Regions from separate parts of the Arthrobacter sp. UNCCL28 genome, predicted to be linked through region 3. Evidence: riboswitches for the same ligand, from Rfam matches in the RefSeq annotation. Region 3 holds a riboswitch; each other region holds the start of a gene.
What was found. A riboswitch is a leader RNA that binds a small molecule or an ion and turns the genes downstream of it on or off. The one in region 3 is predicted to bind S-adenosylmethionine.
Positions count from the first base shown of each region.

Region 1 (4,054 bases), on a different contig from region 3:
GCCCAGCCCGTAGGTGGCGGCAGCTGCTCCCAACCCGATCGCGAGCTGGCGCAGGCCGCGGCTCAGCGGCGAGGTTCCGGACAGCAAGCCCACGACGGCGCCGGTCGCCAGAAGCGCGACGCCCACCAAAGCGCCGGCCACTACCAAGGCGGCGAAGCCGGTCATCCCAAAAATGAAAGGCAGGATGGGAACGATGGCGCCGGAGGCGAAGAAGCAGAAACTGGACATTGCCGCGCCCCACGCCGAGCCAACGGATTCGTGCTCATCGGTGGCAGGCTTCTCAGGCTGCAAGGAAAGGCTGGGATCGCAATCGCAGCTGAACAAGCCCATGCGCTCCGCGGCCCGGTGCTCTGCGGCCTCACGCGTCATTCCGCGGGCTAGGTAGACCAGGACCAATTCGTTGTGCTCGATGTCCAGGGACGGTGCGGCCGTGAGGGTGGCTTGCGTTGGCAACGTAGCGTTGAGTAGTTCGCGCTGGGAGCGGACCGAGACGTACTCCCCGGCGCCCATGGACAACGCGCCAGCCAATAGGCCTGCCACTCCGCTCATCAGCACCACGGGACTGGGCACACCTGTTGCGGCCATGCCCATGACCAGCGAAAGGTTGCTCACCAAACCGTCGTTGGCACCGAAGACCGCGGCCCGGAAAGTTCCGGAGAGCCTGTTCCGTCCACGCGTTGCCAGGCCACGGACAACTTCCTCGTGGATCTGCTCGTCAGCCACCATGGCAGGAGTTGCTGCGGGTTCGGTGCCGTAAGGGGAGCGGCCCTCTGCGCGCTGGGCCAGGGCGAGTACGAAGACTGATCCGAAGTTGCGGGCCAGGAAGCCCAGGAACTGGCTCCGGGCAGATGCTGCCTTGGGCATTCCGGCGTGCTCGCCCAGGAGCTTGAGCCAGTGGGCCTCGTGGCGGCCTTCGGCCTCTGCCAGAGCCAGCAGGATTTGGCGCTCTTCTCCATCGCGTCGCTGGGCGAGTTCGCGGTAGACGGCGGCTTCGGCCCGCTCGTCGGCCAGGTACTGCCGCCAGCGGCGGATGTCCGAGGACGTGGGATGCTGCGAGGCGTTGCCGGGGTCTGCTGTTTCGGGGGCGGGGTCCGGAGCGGGGCTCGACGAACCGTGGGATTCCTGGTGCTTTTGCACTTTTTCTCCTGTGCTGGGTGGGGTAGTTGCGGCCCCATTGCACGCCCCACTGTACCGCGTATTTGCGCGGTTTTTTGGCCGGTATTCCTCAATCGGAATGTTCGGCGCACCGTAATTTTGGGCCCTTGACCCTCGCCTGCGCCGGTGCTCAGATGGAAGGACAGGGGCGGGGCCCACCCCGCACACGGTCACCAGGGCTTTGAGCGGCCCGCGAGACGGAGGTTGCACCATGGACACCACCGAATCACACGCCAACCACCCGGAACGGACCACCATTGAGTCCGACCCGGCCTACGATTACGCCGAAGATCAGCCAGTGGACGAGCCCTGGGTAGAGGAAGTAGACGCCCCGGAGGACGACGAACGCGTGGTTCCCCTGGACGAGTCTGAAGAATTCCGTGAGGAAGACGAGGAGATCTAGGACGGGTCCTGGTCGGTGAGGGTGTAGTGCTGCTGCGCACCCGCCCGTTGGCCGACGGCGGCAACAGTCACCGTGAGGGTCCTGGTCGGCCCGCACCAGCGGGTGGGCCTGACGGCCCGGGCCAACGCCCCCGCGATCAGGTGCGGTTGGGGATGGCGGAACTTCGCCGTTCCGGCTTTTGCCACGATCGTCACCGTGCCGAGGAAGAGATCGACGGCGGGAATCACCGCGACCGTCGAGGCAACGGGGGCCGTGGGCTTGGAAATTGCCGGGTCTGATGAGTCGGCCGGGGTGGTAGCGCCTTGGTACGGCAAGGGACTTCTCCTTGGGGGAGTGCTCTTGCCCGCTCGGTTGTCTCTGGTCCGGGACGGGCCGCTTCCTCATCCGAACCACCCGTGAACATGGGGTTGGTGTGTGGCCAGTCGGAGCTTGGCACCACATCTCTTGAAGCTGGGACAACCCTACCGCACAGCACCCACCCCTCCCTCCTTCCCGTTGTGAGGCCTGCTTTGCGGGCTTTGGCGAGGTTTTAGGGAGCAAAGCGGGCCACCCAACGCCCTCTTCCTTCCCGTTGTGAGGCCTGCTCTGCGGGCTTTGGCGAGGTTTTAGGGAGCAAAGCGGGCCACGCAACGCCCTCTTCCCCGGGGAAAAACAACGGCGGCGCTTCCCCGAAAAGGGGAGGCGCCGCCGTCGAACTTTGTTGTTGGGGTATTGCGTGGGGTCCTACTTGTGGCTGCTGACCGGGTGGGCCTCAGGGGGAAGTTCCTCAGAGACGGCCCCGGCAACGCGCTTGTCCCAGGCCTCACGGACTGCGGGGTCGGTGGGCGGGGTGAGCAGCGAAATCACCACGTAGGCGATGAACGAGGCGGCGAGACCGTAGTAGATCGGCTCGTTGGCGTAGACGCCGTCCGCACTCGGAATGATACCGACGGCGAAGAGGATCAGCAGGGCAAGCGTCAGCACCGAGCCAACTGCCATGGACCACGCGGCGGCGATGCCCGTACCGCGCTTCCACACCAGGCCGCCGAGGATTGCCACGAGGAGGCCGCCGACCAGGATGTCGTAAGCGATGGTGAGGGCAACCACCACGTCCTGTGCGGCCATGGAGATCAGTACGGCCACAACACCGAGTCCAAGGACCCAGTAGCGGTTGGCCTTGACGTCGTGCTCGGGGTTCTCGCTGTCATCGGTGTTGATGGTCTTGCCGAACCAGCTGGCCACGAACGGAACTACGTCGGCGCGTGCAACCGTTGCTGCTGCAATCAACGCTCCGGAAGCGGTGGACATCATGGCGGCAACAGCTGCTGCCATCACCAGGCCGCCGATACCGACGGGCAGGATGTGCGTTGCAACCTCTGCGTAGACAACGTCCTTGCCGAGGTTTGCGACGTCGATATCCGGGAGGGCTACACGGGCAGCCAGGCCGATCAGTGCACCTGCGATGCCGTAGAGGATGCAGTAAACACCGGCGGTGGCGCCGCCCCAGCGTGCAACGGTGGGGGTCTTGGCAGTGAACACACGCTGCCAGATGTCCTGGCCGATCAGCAGGCCCAGGGTGTAGACCACAAAGTACGTGATGATGGTCTGGGTGCCGATGCCGTCGATCTGGAAGAAGCTGTCCTCAAGCCGTGAACGGATGCCATCCATGCCACCGGCTGCGTTCATGACGAACGGGAGCATGAGGAAGAAGATGCCTACGGTCTTGATGATGAACTGCACTTGGTCGGCCAGGGTAATGGACCACATGCCGCCGATGGTGGAGTAGACCAGGACGATCGCGCCGCCGACTGCGATCGCCAGCCAGCGTTCCCAATCGAAGAGGACCACGAAGATGGTGGCGTAGGCGCCGGTGGAGGTTGCGCAGAGCATGAGTGTGTAGGCCAGCATGACGATGCCGGAGGTCTGTGTTGCCCTGCTGCCGTAGCGCAGGCTCAGCATCTGGGAGACCGTGTAGATCTTCAGGCGCTGGATGGTGCCGGCGAACAGCAGGCTGAGCAGCAGGACGCCCGAGCCAATGGCTACGACCAGCCACATGCCGGAGATGCCGAACTTGTAGCCGAGGCCTACGCCGCCCACGGTGGATGCGCCACCGAGGACCACTGCGGCCATGGTTCCTGTGTAAAGGAAGGGGCCCAGGCGGCGGCCGGCCACCAGGAAGTCGCTGTTGTTCTTGGTGCGGGACTTGCCCCACCAGCCGAATGCCAGCATGGCAAGCAGGTACACCACCACGATTGCGATGTTAATAGCCGAAGATTCCATGAACGGTCCTTGGAGCTGATGCACGGAGGTTGGGGTTTTCGACGATACTCCTGCGAAGCGTCGAAGTCTCTGTGCTGACGATTGGAGATTGGGGAGGTGTTGTGTGCCTCACAGACAACACTTGTTGCCTCTGAGGATATGTTGTGATCGGAGTAACAGTCAAGATGCTTTGGTCATGGTTACGCGGATTCTGGCCTTGTTGGCCCGTCTCCCGGCTACTATTGCTCCAATGACAGG
Region 1 covers NZ_FMWE01000002.1:814,685-818,738, reverse strand. Annotated here, with positions in the region: gene BLQ01_RS08290 (VIT1/CCC1 transporter family protein) at 1-1,137, opposite strand, end outside; gene BLQ01_RS08285 (hypothetical protein) at 1,367-1,558, shown strand; gene BLQ01_RS08280 (hypothetical protein) at 1,555-1,872, opposite strand; SAM riboswitch class IV at 1,889-2,008, opposite strand; gene BLQ01_RS08275 (sodium:solute symporter family protein) at 2,282-3,817, opposite strand.
Region 1: linked by a shared signal. The riboswitch ahead of BLQ01_RS08280 (hypothetical protein) and the one ahead of BLQ01_RS13875 (DUF1737 domain-containing protein) in region 3 are both predicted to bind S-adenosylmethionine.

Region 2 (4,054 bases), on a different contig from region 3:
GTGCCGCGGAAATTCGTTCGGTAGTGGCCAAAAGGCCATCTCGTTCACAGGCGTAAGAGACGTGATCCATGCGCATGGCTTCATCTTGGCACTTTGTGATCGGGGTCTCAGCTAAGTCAAGCCTAACTAAGGTGGGATGTGTATAAGTGCTAACGGGCGGCGTCATGGAGAGACGCTGAAAGACCGAAAGATTCCACCGGCGTCACAAAGCTGTCTTAGGCTCCGGACACTTCCTAGACTGGGGCCCAGCTCACATGCAGCACGTTTCCACAGAACCCATGCGCCACGAACAGGAGAACTCCATGTCCCAAGGATGGTCTTTCGAAACCCGCCAGATCCACGCAGGCCAGGAGCCCGACTCCGCAACGGGAGCAAGGGCGCTGCCGATCTACCAGACCACGTCCTTCGTGTTCCCCAGCGCCGAGAGCGCAGCCAACCGCTTTGCCCTGGCTGAGCTCGCACCCATCTACACCAGGATCGGCAACCCCACCCAGGATGCGGTGGAACAGAGGATCGCAAGCCTCGAAGGCGGTTTGGGTGCGCTCCTGCTGAGCTCGGGCCAGGCTGCGGAGACCTTCGCCATCCTCAACATCGCCGAGGCCGGAGACCACATCGTTGCAAGCCCCAGCTTGTACGGCGGCACCTACAACCTGCTGGCCCACACCCTGAAGAAGTTCGGCATCTCGGTGACGTTCGTCCAGGACCCGGACAACCTGGACCAGTGGCGCGATGCCGTGCAGCCGAACACCAAGCTCTTCTTTGGCGAGGTGGTGTCGAATCCGCGCCAGGACGTCCTGGACATCGAGGGAGTTGCCCGGACTGCCCACGAAGCCGGCGTGCCACTGATCGTAGACAACACGCTGTCCACGCCCTACCTCATCCGTCCCATTGAATGGGGCGCCGACGTCGTGGTCCACTCCGCCACCAAGTATCTCGGCGGCCACGGTTCTGCCATTGCCGGCGTGATTGTCGATTCCGGCAACTTCGATTTCGGTAAGGACCCGGAGCGCTACCCGGGCTTCAACACCCCGGACCCCAGCTACAACGGCCTTGTCTACGCGAGGGACCTGGGCAAGGACGGAGCATTGGGCGCCAACCTCTCCTACGTCCTGAAGGCCCGCGTCCAGTTGCTCCGCGATCTCGGCTCAGCTGTTTCACCGTTCAATGCCTTCCTGATTGCCCAAGGCCTTGAGACGCTGAGCCTGCGGGTGGAGCGCCATGTAGCCAACGCCAGCAAGGTGGCCGAGTGGCTGGAAGCCCACGACGACGTCGAATCGGTGGCCTATGCGGGCCTGCCGTCCAGCCCGTGGTATGACCGCGGCCGCAAATACGGTCCCCGGGGTACCGGGGCCATTGTGGCGTTCAACATCAAGGGCGGCGTTGAAGCCGGTAAGCGATTCGTGGACGCGCTGGAACTGCACTCGCATGTTGCCAACATCGGCGATGTCCGATCCCTGGTCATCCACCCGGCCTCCACCACGCACAGCCAGTTGACCGTGGAGCAGCAGGTCGCCGCGGGCGTGAACCCGGGGTTGGTGCGTTTGTCGGTGGGCATCGAGCACGTGGATGACATCATCGCAGACCTCGAGGCCGGATTCCGGGCTGCCAAGGGAGCCTGAACCCTCCGCTGAAGGCTGTCAGGCGGCTGTAGCCGCCTCAACCAAGGGGATGCCGTCCGGGCCGTCGATTATTCGCCGGACGGCATCCCACGGCGGTGATCGGTGAACGAAGCTGCCCAAAACCGTCACACTGTTGTCACATTCTTCGCCAGAACCGCCCTGCATTTCCTAGACTCTTCGTATTAGGTCATGAGTGCCAGCACACAGCCCCGGCTTGCTGGCCGGCAACCCTCCTCCGCGGTGGGGTGCCCCGGGTGAAGACCTGGCCTGTTCGCACGCAAGGCGACGGGCAAGCGCGAGGTTAAGGTGTCAAAGGAATGACCATTACTGCTACAGCCCTTCCAAAATCCGGAGAAGAAGACGGAACCGTCAAGTACGCCGGCATCGGGCCGTTGGAACTTGAAGCCGGCGGGTTCCTTCCCGACGTCGTCCTGGCTTACGAGACCTGGGGCCAGTTGAATGCAGATGCCTCCAACGCCGTCCTGATCCAGCACGCCCTCACGGGCAGCACCCACGTGGCACGGGGAGCCACGGACGAGGAAGGCTGGTGGGAGCAATTGGTGGGCCCCGGAGCCACCATCGATACCAACAGGTTCTTCGTGGTCTCCATCAACATCGTGGGCGGCTGCTACGGAAGCACGGGACCGTCGTCGGAGGCACCCGATGGCCGCCCCTGGGGCTCCCGGTTTCCGTTGGTCACCTTGCGCGACAGCACAGTGGCAGAAGGGCGCCTCGCCGATGCCTTGGGAATCGACTCCTGGCACGCCGTCCTGGGTGGATCCATGGGCGGTGCCCGCGCCCTGGAATGGGCTGTGACCTACCCGGAACGCGTCAAACGCTGCGCCGTGATTTCCGTAGGCGCCTACAGCACGGCCGAGCAGATCGCCTTCGCGCAGGCCCAAACACTGGCCATCCGCCAGGACCCCAACTTCAACAACGGCGACTACTACGCAGGCAAGGCCCCTGAACACGGGCTGGCCTTGGCCCGGCGAATCGCCCACATCACTTACCGCTCGGCGCTGGAACTGGATTTCCGCTTCGGCCGGGAAGCCCAGCACCAGGAGACACCCCTGGCCGCCGCGGTGCTCGGTGAGCGTGGCAGGTATCAGGTGGAAAGCTACCTGGACCACCAGGGGACAAAGCTCGTCCACCGCTTTGATGCCAACAGCTACATCGCCATCACAGAAGCCCTGATGTCCCACGACGTCGCACGCGGCCGGGGATCCCTGGAGTCAGCTTTGTCGCGGACCACGGCGAAGTTTTTCGTGGCCGCGGTCGATAGCGACAGGCTGTATTTTCCCGCTCAATCCCAGGAGTTGGCAGCCGCGCTCCCTGGTAGGGTTCCGGTCCACGTTATTGAGGCACCGATCGGCCACGACGGTTTCCTCACGGAGATTGGGCAGCTCGCTCCGCAGCTTCGGGAAGCCTTCTTCGCCTGAGCTGCCGGCTGCCGCGGGCTGGGTCGGCCGTAAGCCTCAGCCGTTCATGATCTCGCCGCGCTGCTTCATGTAATCCTCCATGGCGATCTCTCCGTTGCTGAACTTCGCGTCCAGCTCAGCCAATTTGCGGGCACGGTAGCCTTGCGGCTCCGATCCGCCGGTTGACGGAAACGGCGCGGGGGATGAAGTGCTCGACGGCGACCCGGACTGCGGTGACGTCTCCGCCGGGCGGATGACGGTCGGCTCGGACGGATGGCCGGGGTAGTTCCGCTGCGGGTAACTTTCCGGTGGGTACGGCTGGCCGGGGTAGTTCTGCTGCGGGTGACTTTCCGCGGGGTAGGGCTGGCCGGGGTAGTTCTGCTGCGGTGGGTAGCCCGGACCGGGCAGGTTCTGCGGTGGGTAGCCGGGGTCGCGGAACGTTCCTTGCTGGATCCGGCGGCCTCGGGAGCGGTTGTACATGCGGATCCCGAGCGGAATCAGCCACGAGCAGACGATGATCCAGAAGATCAGATTGTTCACAGTGCAGGCCTCCTAGGTCTCCTTCCAGCTTAGTCCTGCCATCCAGCATGGACTTTGCCCAAGGGAACCGAGCAGTCCGGAGGCGCTGGCACTTTCACACGAGCGTGGCTTCCATGCCCAGGAACCGGCCGTACCTTTCCACTTCGGCCTCTAAGGCCTCCTGCTCCGCCGCGGTTGTCGCCCGGTTCATCCGGGCCTCCACTTGGCAGGCACCCCCTGAAAAGCCGTGCCGCCACCATCCAGCCAACCTGCCCTCCAGCAGGACTACGTGCATAGGTCCATTGTCCTCGGGGAAGTATGGCGCTGTCCCGCCCAGGTAGTGCCTGGACTGTGAGTAGCCCATGACGTATTCGTCGTAGCACTGGATGAGGTCAACACGGGGTAGTTCTGCTTCGTCAGGCGGCGACGAGCACGCGGGATCGGTGAGCTCACTGACATCTTCCCGGGCCAGGTAAAACCCCAGGCCGTCCTGGGTGA
Region 2 covers NZ_FMWE01000002.1:360,032-364,085, reverse strand. Annotated here, with positions in the region: gene BLQ01_RS06365 (VOC family protein) at 1-76, opposite strand, end outside; gene BLQ01_RS06360 (bifunctional o-acetylhomoserine/o-acetylserine sulfhydrylase) at 279-1,619, shown strand; SAM riboswitch class IV at 1,805-1,921, shown strand; gene BLQ01_RS06355 (homoserine O-acetyltransferase MetX) at 1,937-3,058, shown strand; gene BLQ01_RS06350 (hypothetical protein) at 3,095-3,577, opposite strand; gene BLQ01_RS06345 (winged helix DNA-binding domain-containing protein) at 3,672-4,054, opposite strand, start outside.
Region 2: linked by a shared signal. The riboswitch ahead of BLQ01_RS06355 (homoserine O-acetyltransferase MetX) and the one ahead of BLQ01_RS13875 (DUF1737 domain-containing protein) in region 3 are both predicted to bind S-adenosylmethionine.

Region 3 (4,054 bases):
GAAGGCTTGGCCCTCACCAATGGCAACGGCTGCGACGGCGGCCAGCTGGGTGAGGTCCGAGGAACCCACCGAGCCTTCGCGCGGGATGGCGGGAAGGACTCCACGGTTCAGCATCTCCCCATAGAAAGCGGCTGTCTCCGGGCGCACGCCGGAACCTCCCCGGCTGAACCCGATGAGCCGGGCCAGGATCACAGCGCGGGCAGCGGGACGGTCCAGATAGGAGCCCACGCCGCTGTTGTGATACCTGACGACTTGGATTTGATACGCCAGCAGTGACTTCTCCTCCACAGCGGTATCCCTGCCGGATCCAAGCAAAGTGTTGAGCCCGTAAACCCGCTGTCCGGCGGCCGCCGCATGCTCCAGAACATCCCGTGAGCGGGTCATCAGAGTCAACGCATCTTGATTGAGTTTCACGTGGAACGAGGACTCAGCGGCCGTCAGGGCAACACTCCGCGCGGAAATCGGCGTCATCCCCAGATGAAGGGTGCGGGGCTCAACAGAGGCCATCAAAAGTCCAGGAGGTTCTGCCGGAACCCACCATTGCCGTAACTCTTCCTCAACAGGCCACGGCGCCGCAGTTCGGGAGTGAGTTTATCCAGCACGCCATGGACCGTCACCGGATCCACAAAACCGGAAAAGAGGAACCCGTCGCCGCCCACCTCGGAGCCGGTGGACTCAAGGTAGTCGGCAATCTGGCCCACCGTGCCGATGATCGAATCCCCTGCCCCGCCGCTCCGGGCCTGCAGGATCTCACGCAAAGTGGAACCGGGAGGCGCCGCCTTGGCGAAGTGTTCCAAGGTCCCCTGGTTGCTGTTGGTACTCAGTTCCGGCAGTGGAGCATCGAGGTCGAATTGTTTGAAGTCGATCACCGAAAGATACGAAATGGAGTTGAGCTGGCTGTCGATGTCCCGCTGGGTGAGCTCGCGGCGCTGGGCCCGCAAGTCCTCAGCCTCGGCGGTAGAGCCAACCACGGTGGGCTTCAGGACGAAAAGTACCTTGACGTCGTCGGGGTTCCTGCCTGCCTTGGCGGCCTCGGCACGGATGGAGTCCCGGTAGGCCTTCATACCGTCAACGCCGCGGGCCAAGGCAATGGCTACGTCGGCATGGCCACCTGCGAACGCTTTCCCCCGCGGTGACGCCCCGGCCTGCACCAACACGGGTTCTTCAGGCAAAGGCGCCGTGTTCAGGGGACCGCGTACCTTGAAGAAGTCGCCGTGGTGGTTGATCGGATGCACTTTGCTGTGGTCCGCGAACATGCCGGCTTCCACATCCTCAACCACAGCGCCAGGTTCCCAACTCCGCCAGAGCCGCCTGACGACGTCGACGAATTCCTCCGCCTTTTCATACCGGAGGTCGTGTTCTATCTGCTGGTCCAGCCCGTAGTTCTGCGCGGCGAGGTCGCTGCCGGACGTCACCACGTTCCAGCCCAGCTGCCCTTCCGAGAAGTGTTGCAGCGTGGCCAGGAGCCGGGCAGCTGTGAAGGGCGGATAAAAGGACGCGCTGACCGTCGGGACGATCCCCAGGTGCTCGGTGGCGGACAGAAGATACGGGACCAGCGCCAGGGGATCATGCTTGGGTGCGAAGGAGGCATGAGCCAGGGAGACCTCCGCCGATCCGCCGTACGTGTCCGGCACGGTGAGGGAATCCTCAATGATGAAGAGGTCCAAACCGGATTGTTCGAACGCCCGGACGGCCTCTTGGTACAGGGCGGGTTTCTTCCAGTCGTAGCCCAGGCCGTAGCCCGGCGTCCCCCACCCCTGGACACCGAATCCGTGGCCTACAAACCATCCAAAGTGCAGCATGGGCTTGAGTGTAGAACTGCTCTGTCCGTTCACCGCGACCTGATTTCATGCGAAGTTACAGGGGGTCGTACTGGGTCAATTATGCTCCCGGGACGTCACATTTGGTGAGGTCCCGGGAGGCCTCCGATTACGCAACATGACGACCGGAGAACAGCACGCAAGTGCGGCCCAAGGCCGGTCGATGTTACGTTTTTCTTGAGTAATGAGTACCAGCGCAAAGCCCTGACTTGCTGGTCGGCAACCCTCTCTCCGGCGGGGTGCCTCAGGTGACTACTCGGCGTATCGACAAATTCGAACTGCAAGCGTGACTGAGGAGCACCAGCAATGCCTGAACCCACTGAAGAAAAACTCTCCTACCGCCTGATTACAGGCCCGGACAACCGTGAATTTTGTGAGCGTATCCATAGCGCACTCGCCGAGGGCTATGTGCTCCATGGCAGCCCGGCAGCAACGTTCAACGGCACCACCGTCATTGTTGCCCAAGCAATTGTCCTTCCCGCCGCGATCGCCAACGCTGACGCAGCCGTGGCCAACGCAGTGGACCAGCTTGAGAACTACGACGACGAAGAAGCATTCGAGGGCCACGCATGAGCTACGCAGGTGACCTGACCCCACAGGACGCGTGGGCCAAGCTTGAACAAGGCGCCATCCTGGTGGATGTCCGCACCGAGGGCGAATGGGCCCACATCGGCATCCCGGACACCAAAGCCACGGAGAACGATCCCCTCTTCATCCAGTGGAACCTCGCCGGCGGCATCCCTAATTCCCGCTTCATCGAGGACCTGCAGCAGCAGGCACCCGAGGACGAAGCCGTGGAGCTCGTCTTCATCTGCCGCTCCGGCCAGCGCTCCATCTCCGCTGCGATCGCCGCGACGCAAGCCGGCTTCACTGCCTACAACGTCCTTGAAGGCTTTGAAGGCGAACCGGACCGCTACGGCGAGCGCACCGTAAACGGCTGGAAAAACCGCGGCCTGCCGACGAACCTGGGGACCGAGTAAGTGACATTCAATCCCGACGCCGCCGGCTGGAGCCCTGACACCCAGGCCGTTCGCGGTGGTCTTGACCGCACCAATTTCCAGGAAACGTCCGAGCCGGTTTTCCTGAACTCCGGCTTTGTCTATGAGTCAGCCGCTGCGGCCGAACGTGCCTTCACCGGCGAGGACGAACGCTTCGTCTACTCCCGCTACGGCAACCCGTCCGTGGCCACCTTCCAGGAGCGGCTGCGGCTGCTCGAAGGAACCGAGGCATGCTTTGCGACGGCGTCCGGCATGTCCGCGGTGTTCACCGCCTTGGGTGCCTTGCTGGCTGCCGGCGACCGCGTGGTGGCCGCCCGTTCCTTGTTCGGTTCCTGCTTTGTGATCCTCAATGAGATCCTGCCCCGTTGGGGCGTGGAGACGGTATTCGTGGATGGCCCGGATCTGGACCAATGGCGTGAAGCCCTCTCGGAGCCGACCACCGCCGTCTTCTTCGAGTCGCCGTCCAACCCCATGCAGGAAATCGTGGACATCGCGGCCGTCAGCGAACTGGCGCATGCCGCCGGGGCGACCGTCGTCGTCGACAATGTCTTCGCCACTCCCCTGCTGCAGCGCTGCGGTGAGCTGGGCGCGGACGTGATTGTGTACTCCGGGACCAAGCACATCGACGGCCAGGGCCGTGTTCTGGGCGGCGCGATCCTGGGGACCAAGGAGTTCATCGACGGCCCGGTCAAGCAGCTAATGCGGCACACCGGCCCGTCGCTGTCCGCGTTCAATGCCTGGGTGCTGACCAAGGGTTTGGAGACCATCGGCCTGCGGGTAAACCACAGCTCGGCATCGGCTTTGAAGATCGCAGAGTGGCTTGAGCAGCAACCCGCCATCAGCTGGGTCAAATACCCGCTGCTGAAGTCCCACCCGCAGTACGAGCTTGCCGCGAAACAGATGAAGGCCGGCGGTACGGTGCTGACGTTCGAGTTGTCGCCTTCGGCCGGACGCTCAGCCAAGGAGGCTGCGTTCGCCTTGCTCGATGGGCTGCGCGTGGTGGACATTTCCAACAACCTCGGTGACTCCAAGTCACTCATCACCCACCCGGCCACCACCACCCACCGGGCCATGGGACCGGAGGGCCGGGCCGCGATCGGCCTCAGCGACGGCGTGGTCCGTTTGTCGGTCGGCCTGGAAGACGTGGACGACCTCATCCTGGACCTGGAGAAGGCCCTCAAGCAGGTCTGATCCTGCAGCCGGGGAAGCATCCTTCCCACCGTGCCGGAGCAGTCA
Region 3 covers NZ_FMWE01000004.1:327,509-331,562, forward strand. Annotated here, with positions in the region: gene BLQ01_RS13865 (aromatic amino acid ammonia-lyase) at 1-507, opposite strand, end outside; gene BLQ01_RS13870 (NtaA/DmoA family FMN-dependent monooxygenase) at 507-1,835, opposite strand; SAM riboswitch class IV at 2,001-2,113, shown strand; gene BLQ01_RS13875 (DUF1737 domain-containing protein) at 2,127-2,393, shown strand; gene BLQ01_RS13880 (rhodanese-like domain-containing protein) at 2,390-2,800, shown strand; gene BLQ01_RS13885 (O-succinylhomoserine sulfhydrylase) at 2,801-4,009, shown strand.